Regions from separate parts of the Hydrogenophaga sp. 5NK40-0174 genome, predicted to be linked through region 1. Evidence: predicted binding sites of a transcription regulator. Region 1 holds the regulator's gene; the other holds the start of a gene.

What was found. The regulator FNR, encoded in region 1, switches genes on or off when oxygen is low (the NO sensors DNR and NnrR bind a similar motif). The targets are predictions, from matches to a motif close to TTGATNNNNATCAA.
Region 2: a site for FNR is predicted at 2,752-2,765, ahead of ABWV89_RS13925 (TraR/DksA family transcriptional regulator). Genes of this name have one in related genera too.

What each region holds. Positions count from the first base shown of each region.
Region 1 covers NZ_BAABWG010000001.1:665,178-671,002, forward strand. The annotation lists gene ccoP (cytochrome-c oxidase, cbb3-type subunit III) at 1-138, shown strand, start outside; gene ccoG (cytochrome c oxidase accessory protein CcoG) at 297-1,673, shown strand; gene ABWV89_RS03070 (nitrogen fixation protein FixH) at 1,721-1,990, shown strand; gene ABWV89_RS03075 (hypothetical protein) at 2,074-2,385, shown strand; gene fnr (fumarate/nitrate reduction transcriptional regulator Fnr) at 2,413-3,132, opposite strand; gene hemN (oxygen-independent coproporphyrinogen III oxidase) at 3,340-4,719, shown strand; gene ABWV89_RS03090 (sulfite exporter TauE/SafE family protein) at 4,772-5,443, shown strand; gene ABWV89_RS03095 (DMT family transporter) at 5,470-5,825, opposite strand, start outside.
Region 2 covers NZ_BAABWG010000004.1:119,134-124,958, forward strand. The annotation lists gene ABWV89_RS13905 (polyamine aminopropyltransferase) at 1-841, shown strand, start outside; gene ABWV89_RS13910 (S-adenosylmethionine decarboxylase family protein) at 853-1,236, opposite strand; gene ABWV89_RS13915 (VOC family protein) at 1,244-1,657, opposite strand; gene ABWV89_RS13920 (hypothetical protein) at 1,812-2,189, opposite strand; gene ABWV89_RS13925 (TraR/DksA family transcriptional regulator) at 2,258-2,644, opposite strand; gene ABWV89_RS13930 (PhaM family polyhydroxyalkanoate granule multifunctional regulatory protein) at 2,917-3,867, shown strand; gene ABWV89_RS13935 (FIST signal transduction protein) at 3,880-5,166, shown strand; gene ABWV89_RS13940 (helix-turn-helix domain-containing protein) at 5,183-5,825, opposite strand, start outside.

The DNA.
Region 1 (5,825 bases):
GAGGATGCGGTTGTTCGGGCCATCACCGACGGTTTCAACAACAACATGCCGCCTCAGGCTGCTCTGCTCAACGAGTCTCAGATCAAGGTGCTCGGCGCCTATGTCTGGGGTCTGTCGAACAGTCCATCGGCCAACTGATACTGGCACCAAGCCCGGGGCCATCCCCGGGCTTTTTTGATATCCGTCCAGATACTCCCGAGAGTTCCAACGTGACCAACGCCAATCCAACTGCCAACGCGGACAAGACCACCGATCTCGCTGATGTGCCCAAAGGGGTGCCCGCAGACGACGAAGTCATGGTGTCGTTGTACGCCTCGCGCAAGAAGATCTATCCCCGGGCAGTGTTCGGGTTCTTCTCGAAGTGGCGATGGTTGCTGGTTTGGGCAACGCAGCTTCTGTTCTATGGCCTGCCCTGGCTGGAGTGGAATGCCCGCCAGGCAGTCCTGTTTGATCTGGAAGCCCGGCGGTTTTATCTCTTTGGTGTGGTTCTGTACCCGCAGGACTTCATCTTCCTGACAGGCCTGCTGGTCATTTCTGCACTGGCCTTGTTCCTGTTCACGGCAGTGGCGGGGCGCCTTTGGTGCGGCTACGCTTGCCCACAGACCGTCTACACCGAGATCTTTCTCTGGATCGAGAAGAAGGTGGAGGGTGATCGTTCGGCGCGCATGCGACTGGACAAGTCCGACCTCTCAGCTGGCAAGGCAGGCAAGAAGTGGCTCAAGCACGCGTTGTGGATCCTGTTTGCATTGTGGACAGGTTTCACTTTCGTCGGCTACTTCACCCCGATTCGAGAGTTGGCCAGTCTTTCCGTCGCTGGCGCGCTCGGTCCCTGGCAAACCTTCTGGATCTTCTTCTACGGTTTTGCCACCTATGGCAATGCTGGCTGGATGCGCGAGCAGGTTTGCAAATACATGTGTCCTTACGCACGCTTCCAGAGCGCGATGTTCGACAAGGACACCATGATCGTGACTTACGATGCTGCCCGTGGAGAACCGAGAGGTCCACGGTCGAAAAAGGCCGATCCCAAGGAGCTGGGTCTGGGCGCTTGCGTCGATTGCACCTTGTGTGTGCAAGTCTGTCCGACGGGTATCGATATTCGCAATGGCCTGCAATATGAGTGCATCGGTTGCGGAGCCTGCATTGACGTGTGCAACGAGGTGATGGACAAGGTCGGGTATCCGCGCGGGCTGGTTCGCTATGCCACCGAAAACGGTGTCGCCAAAGGCTGGACCACCCAGGAGATGGTCAAGCATGCCTTCCGGCCTCGCGTTCTTGTGTACACGTCCATCCTGATGGCCATCACGGCAGCCATTGTGATCGGACTGTTTGTGCGCACCCCCCTCAAGGTCAACGTGATCCGGGACCGGGGCGCGCTGGCGCGCATGGTCGAGCGAGGGCGGATTGAAAACGTGTTCCGTCTGCAGGTGATGAATGCCACGGAGACCGCACAGAACTACGTGGTGTCGGTGGAGGGCCTGCCGGACATCATGATTGCCTCCGGGAATGAAATCGAAGTTCAGCCAACGGAAGCTCGCGCGGTGGCCGTTCGGGTGCAGATTCCGCCCAATACGGCAGAGCCGGGTTCTCACCCGATTCGCTTCACTGTTCGGGCCGCCTCTGGTGATGATCCGGACGAGGTCGTTGAAAAGGCTGCCTTCCTGGTTCCCCGCTAAACTGTTTCATTGGAGTGACCCAGCATATGTCTTCCGGAGTCCTGAACATGCCTTCCCAATCAACTACCCCTGTGCCAGCCAGCACGCCGCGCCCTTGGTGGAAGGAACCCATCATGTGGCTGGTTGTTGGCGGCCCTGCCGCTGCCGTGATCGCCGGCGTGACCACCGTCATCATTGCGGCCAGCAACCCTGACCCCGTGCTGGATCGCACGGAAGCCGGTACTGCCAACATGGTGCCGGCCCATCAGGCGCGCAACCATGCGGCCTCACCGACAGTTGCGCCTGCCGGCAAGAGTGCCGGGCAAGACAGTCAATGACCAAGGTGCAGGTCCTGGGGCTCGCACCTTGAGGCCTCCGAACCTGGCACGACCATTTCACACGGATCTGAGGAGACACACACATGAAAGCGCAACGTTGGATGTGGATCGCCTGGCCAGCATTCCTCGTGGCGGGTGTACTGGAGATTCTGGTGTTTGCCATGGTGGATCCCAGTGATCTGCAGTGGTTTGGTGAGCCGCTCGAGCTGTCGCGGCAAGCCGTCTACACGATCGGCTTTTTTGTGTTCTGGGCCATCACCATGGCTTCGAGTGCCCTGACGACCTTGCTGGCCATGTCTCCGTTTGAAGTGAATCGCTGCCCAGTGCCTGCGGACGAGCGACCTCGGAATTGCGTGAAGAACGGCGGGGCAGGGGACTGCAGCAGCTGCGGCTGACGACTGGTCAGCCCGACGCAAGCCATTTCAGGAGCACTGCTGCGGGTTGACGATCTGTTTGAGGCCGTCCGTGTCCTTGATGTGGACGTAGCGCTGTTTGACGTCGATGATGCCTTCGTCCACGAACTTGGAAAAGGTGCGGCTCACTGTCTCGAGCTTCATGCCCAGATAGCTGCCGATCTCTTCTCTCGTCATGCGAAGAATGAGCTCTGATTGCGAGAAGCCCCGGGCGTGCAGGCGCTGGACCAGGTTGAGCAAGAACGCCGCCAGCCGCTCTTCGGCGCGCATGCTACCCAGAAGCAGCATGACGCTGTGGTCACGCACGATTTCGCGACTCATGATCTTGTGCACGTGGTGCTGCAGCGTCGTGAACTCACGTGAAAGCTCTTCCACCTGGTCGAAAGGCATCACGCAGACTTCAGCATCTTCAAGTGCCACGGCATCGCAGGAATGGCGGTCGCTGACGATGCCATCGAGGCCGATGATCTCGCCCGTCATTTGAAAACCGGTCACCTGGTCGCGTCCATCGGCGCTGGTGACGCAGGTTTTGAAAAAGCCGGAGCGGACCGCGTACAAGGAAGTGAACTTGTCCCCCACGCTGAACAGGGACTGGCCCCGCTTGATCCGCTTGCGTGTGGTGATCACGCTGTCGAGCTTGGTCATTTCCTCTTCGTTGAGGCCCATGGGCAAGCAGAGCTCGCGAAGGTTGCAGCTCGAACAGGCGACTTTGATGCTGGTTCCGTCCATACGTATATTCATCGTTGAGGTGGCAAGCTTAACCCAAAGACACATTGGCGGCTGCAATCCCCCTGTCTGGAAACCGCTCTCACGGCCTTTGCACCTCATCCAATGTCAGTCAGGGCAAACCCGGGGAAGGTCGCAGGGCTTGATGAAGATCAATGGGATCGTTCTCACATTGAGGCAAAGTGCCATGCCATCAATGGAGAATTCTCAGTGAGCCACGCGATTTCCGACGATTTGCTCAAGCGTTTTGACGTTCCAGGGCCTCGTTACACGTCCTACCCCACAGCAGACAGGTTTGTGGAAGCCTTTACAGAAGGCGACTACATCCAGGCGCTGGAGCAGCGGCGCGCCGGGTCCATGGCCCTGCCTTTGTCCCTGTACGTGCATATTCCGTTTTGCGAGTCGGTCTGCTACTACTGCGCCTGCAACAAGGTCATTACCAAGCACCACGACAAGGCTGCCGAGTATCTGCGTTACCTGTCGCGTGAAGTCGAGTTGCAGGTTCAGCACTTTGGCAAGGGGCACAACGTATCGCAGCTCCATCTGGGCGGCGGTACGCCGACCTTCCTCTCGGACGAGGAGCTCGAAGACCTGATGTCAATGATCCGCCGGAACTTCACCCTGGTGCCTGGCGGCGAGTATTCGGTGGAGGTTGATCCGCGCACAGTGACCGACCAGAGGCTGCAAACACTTGCCCGGCTCGGGTTCAATCGCCTGAGCTTTGGTGTGCAGGATTTTGATCCTGCGGTTCAGAAAGCCGTGCACCGCGTGCAGCCGGCCGAGCAGGTGTTCGATCTGGTCAAGGCGGCGCGTGAAATCGGCTTCGAATCCGTCAACGTCGACCTGATCTACGGCCTGCCGCTGCAAACGCCGGAGAGTTTTGCACGAACGCTGTCCCAGCTCAACGATCTGCGGCCCGACAGGGTGGCCTTGTACGCGTACGCTCATCTGCCGGCTCGATTCAAACCCCAGCGCCGGATTGCCGCCGCTGAGCTGCCCAGTCCTGCAGACAAGCTCACCATGCTGTCCAGATCGCTCGACGCCATGAGCGAAGCCGGCTACGTGTATGTCGGGATGGACCATTTCGCGCTGCCAAGCGATGCGCTGGCCGTGGCAAAAAGGCAGGGACGCCTGCACCGCAATTTTCAGGGCTACAGCACGCAGCCGGATTGTGATCTGATTGCACTGGGCGTATCGGCCATTGGGCGCATTGGTGCGACCTACAGCCAGAACGCCAAAACGCTCGATGAGTACTACGACGCGCTCAACCAGGGGCGACTTCCCATTGTGCGTGGCCTTGCACTGACCCGTGACGACTTGCTGCGCCGCTCAGTGATCATGTCTGTGATGTGCCAGGGTGAGGTGCAGTTTGAGTCGATCGAACTGGGGCATCTCATCGATTTCAAGTCCTACTTTGCGCGCGAAATCGAATCGCTGGCCGATTTTGAAGCCAATGGTCTTGTCGAAGTGGATGACAGCAGCATCCGCGTGACCGCCCAGGGCTGGTACCTGGTCAGAGCCATCGCCATGGTGTTCGACAAGTACATCCAGACCGATCTGGACCGGGCACGCTTCTCCAAGATCATCTGAGCCCGCCGGGCGATGGCCCCTAGCGGGCCCGCCGCGCTGATACAGTCCAGCTATGCAAACTTCGATGGCCATGACGGCGCTTTTCATGGGCCTGGTGGGAGGACCCCATTGCGTGGCCATGTGCGGCGCTGCTTGTGCTGGCATTGGCCATGCAGCAGGGGAGCGCAGCACCCAGGCACTGTGGCTTTTCCAGCTCAGCCGGGTGGCGGGCTACGCCTTGCTGGGTGCATTGGCTGCAGGCTCCGTGCAAGGGCTTGCCTGGCTTGGTCAGAATACCGCTGTTGTCCGACCCGTCTGGACCACTTTCCATGTCGCTGCGCTGGCCTTGGGACTGGCGCTGCTGATTCGAGGGCGCCAACCTGGCTGGATCGATGACCTCGGGCAGAGCATCTGGCGCAAAGCACGGCCGGTGCTCACCCGGATGGGGGCAGGCGCGCCCATTGTGCTGGGCGCTGCTTGGGCCTTGATGCCCTGCGGCCTGCTGTACTCAGCCTTGTTGATGGCATCCTTGTCGGCAGACGCGTTTCAAGGGGCCGGCATCATGGCTCTGTTTGCTGCGGGCACGGCAGTGTCCCTGACAGCCGGGCCCTGGCTCCTGCTCAAACTCAGGGGAGGGCGCTCAGGCGCCTGGGCCATCCGGCTGGCAGGGCTGGCCCTGGCAGGCGCCTCTGGGTGGGCTTTATGGATGGGCATCACTCAGCCTACGGGTCTGTGGTGCGCCTGAAGGCTCAAGGCCGTTGAGTCGTTTCATCACAATGGGGCCGCCAGAGGGTTGCGTGTCTTGCGGGTAGCCACCCAGAGGCCAAGCATGGCCAGCCCGAAGGCCACCCACTGAGGCAGGCTGGGGCGCTCACCCAGAAGCAGGACACCAATGGCCGCCGCCGAGACGGGCAGCATCACGGTGAAGACACCCGCCCTGGCGGCCGGTACATGCTGCAGGCCTTTCATCCAGAGCCACACCGTCCAGACGCTCGCCGCCATGCCGTAGAACAGGACCAGCAGCCAAAGTGGCGCGGCCACCGTGCCAAAGTCGAAATGCCATGCGGCGTACAGGCCCATGGGCGTGACAAGCAGCAAGCCCCAGAGATTGATGATGGCTGAGATGC
Region 2 (5,825 bases), on a different contig from region 1:
CATGTTTGGCGACACGGTCGTGCTCGCTGACTCGACCCCTTATCAACGCATCGTGCTGACCAACGGCCCTTGGGGGATGCGTCTCTTTCTCAACGGAAACCTGCAGTTCTCACAACAGGACGAATACCGCTATCACGAGGCGCTGGTGCACCCGGTTGCCTCTGCATTTGGAGGTGACGGTCCGAAGAAGGTTGCGGTGCTCGGTGGCGGCGACGGCATGGCGGTGCGTGAGCTTTTGCGCTACCCCTCAGTCGAGAGCATCACACTGGTGGAGCTGGACCCGGCCATGACGCGCCTGTTCGCGTCGGACGAACGACTGGTCCGGCTCAACGGCGCCGCACTTCAGTCGCCCCGCGTGAAGGTTGTCAATGAGGATGCATTCCAATGGCTGGAAGAGGTGGATGAGGTCTTTGACATCATCGTGGTGGATTTCCCCGACCCGACCAACTTCTCCATTGGCAAGCTGTACTCGCGCTCGTTCTATGCGCTGTTGTCGCATCACCTGTCAGCCAGCGGTTACGCGGTGGTGCAGTCCACCTCACCATTGGTGGCAAGGGAGAGCTTCTGGTCAGTCGAGGCAACCATCGCCGCCGCAGGTCTTTCCACCCGTCCTTACCACGCACACGTCCCGAGCTTCGGAGAGTGGGGCTTCATTGTGGCCAGCCATCGCCCTTTCAGGATGCCTGAGCGGTTGCCCCCGGGCCTGCGGTTTCTCGATATGGCGGGCCTGCCCGGCCTGTTCGAGTTTCCGCTGGACATGCAAAAAGTGCCGGCCAAGGTCAACCGTCTGTCTGACCAGACGCTTGTTCAAACCTATGCCAGAGAGTGGGGCGCCGACTGACGGGGCGCCCCTTAGCGCACCGGCAGGCGCCCCCGCGTGATGCGTTGCCGGCTGACGGTGTCTGGCTCGAACCAGTCCAGCAAGGCATCAAGCAGGGCTTGGGCACGCTTGGAGTTGTCTGAGCTGAAATTGCAGACGTAGACGTCCAGACTCACACTGCCCGATTCGGGCCACGTGTGGACACTCAGGTGTGACTCTGCCAGGAGAATGGTGGCTGTGACGCCGCCAGGGCCTGCTTCTGTCCCGGGGAAACTGTGCGCAACCTGCGCGACCGGTGTCAATCCATTGGCCCTGACCAATCGGTCGCATGCAGCGAGCAGTCGGTCAGCATTGGTCATGCGCTCTTCTTCGCAGGCGCATGACCGAAGGTCAGCCAGCAGGTGCAGCCCGTCCATCGTGTGCTCAGTGGGCGTATATGTCGTCCCGGCTGGCAAAACCCTTGATTTCGATAGGGTTGCCACTCGGGTCGGCGAAGAACATCGTCCATTGCTCGCCAGGCTGGCCAAGAAAGCGTCCCTGGGGCTCAAGAATGAAGTCGATTTTTTGGCTCACCAGGCGTTTGGCCAGGTCCTGCCAGCTGGGCAGTGGCAGCACCAGACCAAAATGCGGCATCGGAACGGCCTGGCCGGCCACTTGTCCGGTGCGCGCCACCGCCATGGGTGTACCCAGGTGCAGCGAGAGCTGGTGACCGAAGAAATCGAAGTCGACCCAGGTGTCTGTGCTACGGCCTTCGCGGCAACCCAGTGTGTCGCCATAGAACGCGCGAGCTGCCGCCAGGTCATGCACATGGATGGCCAGGTGAAATGCACTGGGCAACTCAACAGTGGCTTTGGAAGCTGGGTCGGAATTCATGCAGCAAGCATAGCAAAGCCGCGAGGGGAGCAGACAAAAAAAGCCCGCTATCCAGCGGGCTTGTGCGGGCAATCGATGTCAGCATTTTCTGCCGGCTTTTTCTCTCGCTCTTGCCTGTTTACATCTGGGTCGGATCGGCGGCGGTTTTGTCGTACTTGAGAAAGTACTGGCGTGCCATGGCCACCAGTTGAGCATCGGTAGGGTGGTCGGCCGCCACCACGTCTACCACCGATTTGTCGATGGCATGCGCGTGATGCTTGCAATATTCCCTGAATTCGATCTTGGCGTTTGCCGGCCCGGTGACCAGGATTTCATGCACACCTTCGAGCGCAGTGGCGACCTGGGCGAAGTACTCCTTCCCAGCCGAGGCGTTGGCGTGTTTTGGCTTGTGGTGGCTTCGGCTCTTGATCCTCTGCGACTCGACATGCTCCCGGTCGAACATCAGAACGTGGGCTTCGTTGTGATCGAGCCAGACGACAGCATGGAATGTGGTCATAGGGGAAGTTCCTTTCTGCTTTCTATGTTGGGATGGATGTTGGTTCGGTTGGCGCGTTGGGTCCTGGGTCAGTAGCCGGCAGGCGGGCGTTCGCCGCTGTTCTTCTCGTGCTTCTCCTGGCAGGCGAGGCAGCGCGTGGCAGTAGGCGCGGCATGCAGTCGGGCGGTCTCGATGTCGGCGCCACAGGCATTGCAAACCCCGAAGCTGCCGTCCTCGATTCGCTTGAGGGCGTTGTCGATGGCCACCAGCTCTTCAGATTCGCGCTCTTCCAGAGCGATGTTCAGATCCCGCTCGGCATCAGCCGTGGCCCAGTCATCGCTCTCATTGGCCTTGGCCTCTGCAGCCGCCTCTGCTCGCCCAATGGTGCCTCCGCGGTGTTGCCGCAGCTGCGCCAGCACGTCGCTGCGCATTTGCCGCAATTGCTGGCCAAAGGTGTCGGAGATGTTTTCGCTCATGCTGCTTCCTCGGGTTGTTGCTTGAATTGGGAGGGAAACCCCGCAATGCTGGTGTCATTTCTCCCTTTACCATGACCTCATGGTGCGCCTGCAGGGGCGGGAGCGACTTGATGAAGGTCAACAAACCCTGCAAGCTCACCCCGGGGGCACGTGAGCGCATTGACTCCCGCTTTGCGCAGTGCTGTGGCATGCTTGTATCAGGCCGGTCGCCGCCGGTTGCAGACATTCCGTGTGTCCTGGGTGGGCACTGTCCATATGGTTGAGGAGACACCATGAGCGAGAGCAGCGGATTCGGAAAATTTGTGCCTGGTTTTGACTTCCTGCAAAACCTGGCTGGACAGGCCGCCAGCGGCGTAGCGCAGGGCATCAGCCAGAACATGCCGCAGTTGCCCAATCTCAGCCACTGGATTGCACCCACCTTCAACGTCGAAGAGCTGGACAAGCGGATCGAGGAGCTCAAGGCAGTGCACTACTGGCTGGACCAGAATGCGAAGGCACTGGGCGCAACCATTCAGGCGCTGGAAGTGCAGAAGATGACACTGGCCACGCTGGAGCACATGAACTTCAGCATGGGTGATGTGGCCAATGCGTTTAAGCTCAAGGCGGCCGATTCTGCCGTCGGACTGGGTGGATCCGGTGCTCCGGTGCGCCAGCCGGCCAAGAAGTATTCGTTCAAGCTCGACGAAGCGTCTAATGAGTCATCGGAAATGGCGTCTGAGCCTCCGGCACCACCCAAGCGGCGACGAAGCACGTCATCGAAGTCCCACAAGACGGGGCAGACCGCATCGTCCGCAAAGGCTGCGCCCAATCTGGCCGACCCCATGCAATGGTGGGGCGGCCTGACACAGCAGTTTCAGTCGATCGCGGCCAATGCCATGAAAGATGCCGCACGCAACGCTGCGCTCGACAGTACGCGAGACCTGGCCACCGACATGACGGGCAAGGCCATGAAGACGGCGACGGACATGGCAGGCAAGGTCGCTGGCACCATGATGGGCACAGCCGGAGCGATGGCTGGTGTCGGGAAGGCCGCCATGGGCAGTGCGGCGAAGAAAGCTGGCGCGTCAACCAGGAAAGCGGCGGCCAAGGCGCCGGCGGGCAAAGCGAAGACCAAGGCTGGCTCGGCCAGTGGCGCCCGCAAATCCACGGCGCGCAAAACCAGCGCAAGCAAAAAACCTGGCACACGCAAGACAACCACTGGCCAAAAGAAAACCAGCCGCTGAGGTCTGACCCGGATGGCACTTTTTCCAAGTGGGCATGCGACCCACCCTCAATGGCCGATGGCGCTGGCGCTCGTCGTGGCGCAGCTCAGGGCCCAGATGGCGCTTCCAGGGTATGCGTCCTCGCCGTCGCTTGGCTTGCTGTACGTCACGGACCACTATGCAGGCGACGCCGAGCAGCTTCTGGATGCCTTGTCAGCAGAATTTCCCGAGGTGACGGATTGGGCTGGTGCGGCAGGCCTGGGGATCTGTGCGAGCAACGCGGAGTATTTCAACGAACCGGCGATGTCCGTGATGCTGTGCGACCTGACGCCGGATCAATACCAGGTCTTCAATGGTGTGGCCCCGCTTCGCAGCCGCCTTGCACCACAGACCGCACTGGTGCATGCGGATCCGGCAACGCCAGACCTTCCCGAACTGGTGGCAGAGCTGGCTGGCCGAATGGGTGCAGGCGAGGTATTTGGCGGACTGGTGAGCAGTCGGTCGGCCCAAGTGCAATTCTCGGTTGGCAGTGCCGGAAACATCGACGGTCACGGCGCTGCAACCGGCGCTTTTGTGGGTGGCTTGAGCGGTGTGGCATTTGGCGCCGATGTGGCGTTGATCACCAAGGTGACGCAGGGTGCTCAGCCCATCGGGCGTCTGCGCACGGTAACGGAAGCCAATGGCAATCTGGCCTTGCGTCTTGATGGTGAGCCAGCCTTTGATGTGCTGCTGGAAGAAGCGGACATCCATCTCGACGACCCACAGCAGGCGATGGCCCGTTTGCGTTCAACGTTTGTCGGGCTCTGTCCTCCGGGCCGTACAGACTTGCAGGGTGATCAGGCTCGCTCCTGGCAGCGCCGCATGCTCGAGGCTGACGTTCTGGTGCGGCACATCATCGGAGTGGATCCGGGGCGGCGAGGCGTTGCCGTGGCAACGGATCTTTCCGTTGGAATGGGTTTGGCTTTCTGCGAAAGACATGTGCAGGCTGCCAGGGCAGACCTCATGCGTGTGTGCGCCGAGATCCGGGAAGAGCTCGAGCCGCAACTGGTTGAGCAGGACATCGCACTGGAAATGGCCGATGCGGATATGTCGTCCCTTGCGCACCCGGCGCGACGGATGCTCGGTGCCGTGTATGTCAGTTGCACCGGACGCGGCGGGCCACATTTTGGCGGGCCGAGTGCCGAGCTGCACATTATTCGTCAGGCCCTGGGCGAAGTGCCTCTGGTGGGCTTCTTCGCAGCGGGCGAAATCGCGGGCCGCCAGATCCTGGGCTACAGCGGTGTGCTGACTGTCTTCACTGCGCCCTCAGAGGAGGCCTGACTCTGCCAGAGTCGATTCAGCGCCGTAGCCTTGCAAAGGCTTCAAACTCCCAGCTGCGCATGGCGAGCAGCAAGGTATAGCCGCCCTTGTCCTTGTCATCGAGCTTCTGGTCGGTCTGGTGCTGTTGGGCGAAGTCCTGTGCCACCTTGTGCAGCCGCTCCAGAAACACCGGGGCCAGCGCCTTGCTGACTGACCCGTGCACCAGCAGCACACCTTCGCCGTGGCCGTCAAAACCACCTGAGAAGTAGTCCAGCACAGCGTTCTCGCGGAAGTAGTCCATCACAGGTCCGTGAGGGCGCCAACGAAATGCTTTGGACAGCTTGAGACGATAGCGGTTCATTGGGCGCAATTCAATGATGCCGATGCGGTCGAGCTGAGCCAGGTACTTCACACACTCAGCCTCGGTGAGTTGGTAGTAGCCGCTGATCTGCTCCACCGTCCACTGGCTCAGCACACAGATGGCCATCAGGAGCAGCTTCTTGTCCGCCACCACAGCGCGTTCTTGCTCCAGCGTCATCTCCTTGAGCAATGGCTGGCTGTCGGCCACGCGACGCGCGAGCTCGGAAAACTCCAGTTTCAGTGCCCGGCAGATATCGTCCACGCGGGAGAGTGACATGTCGCCTTTGGCCAGCATGCGCTTGACGCTGGATTCCGCCATG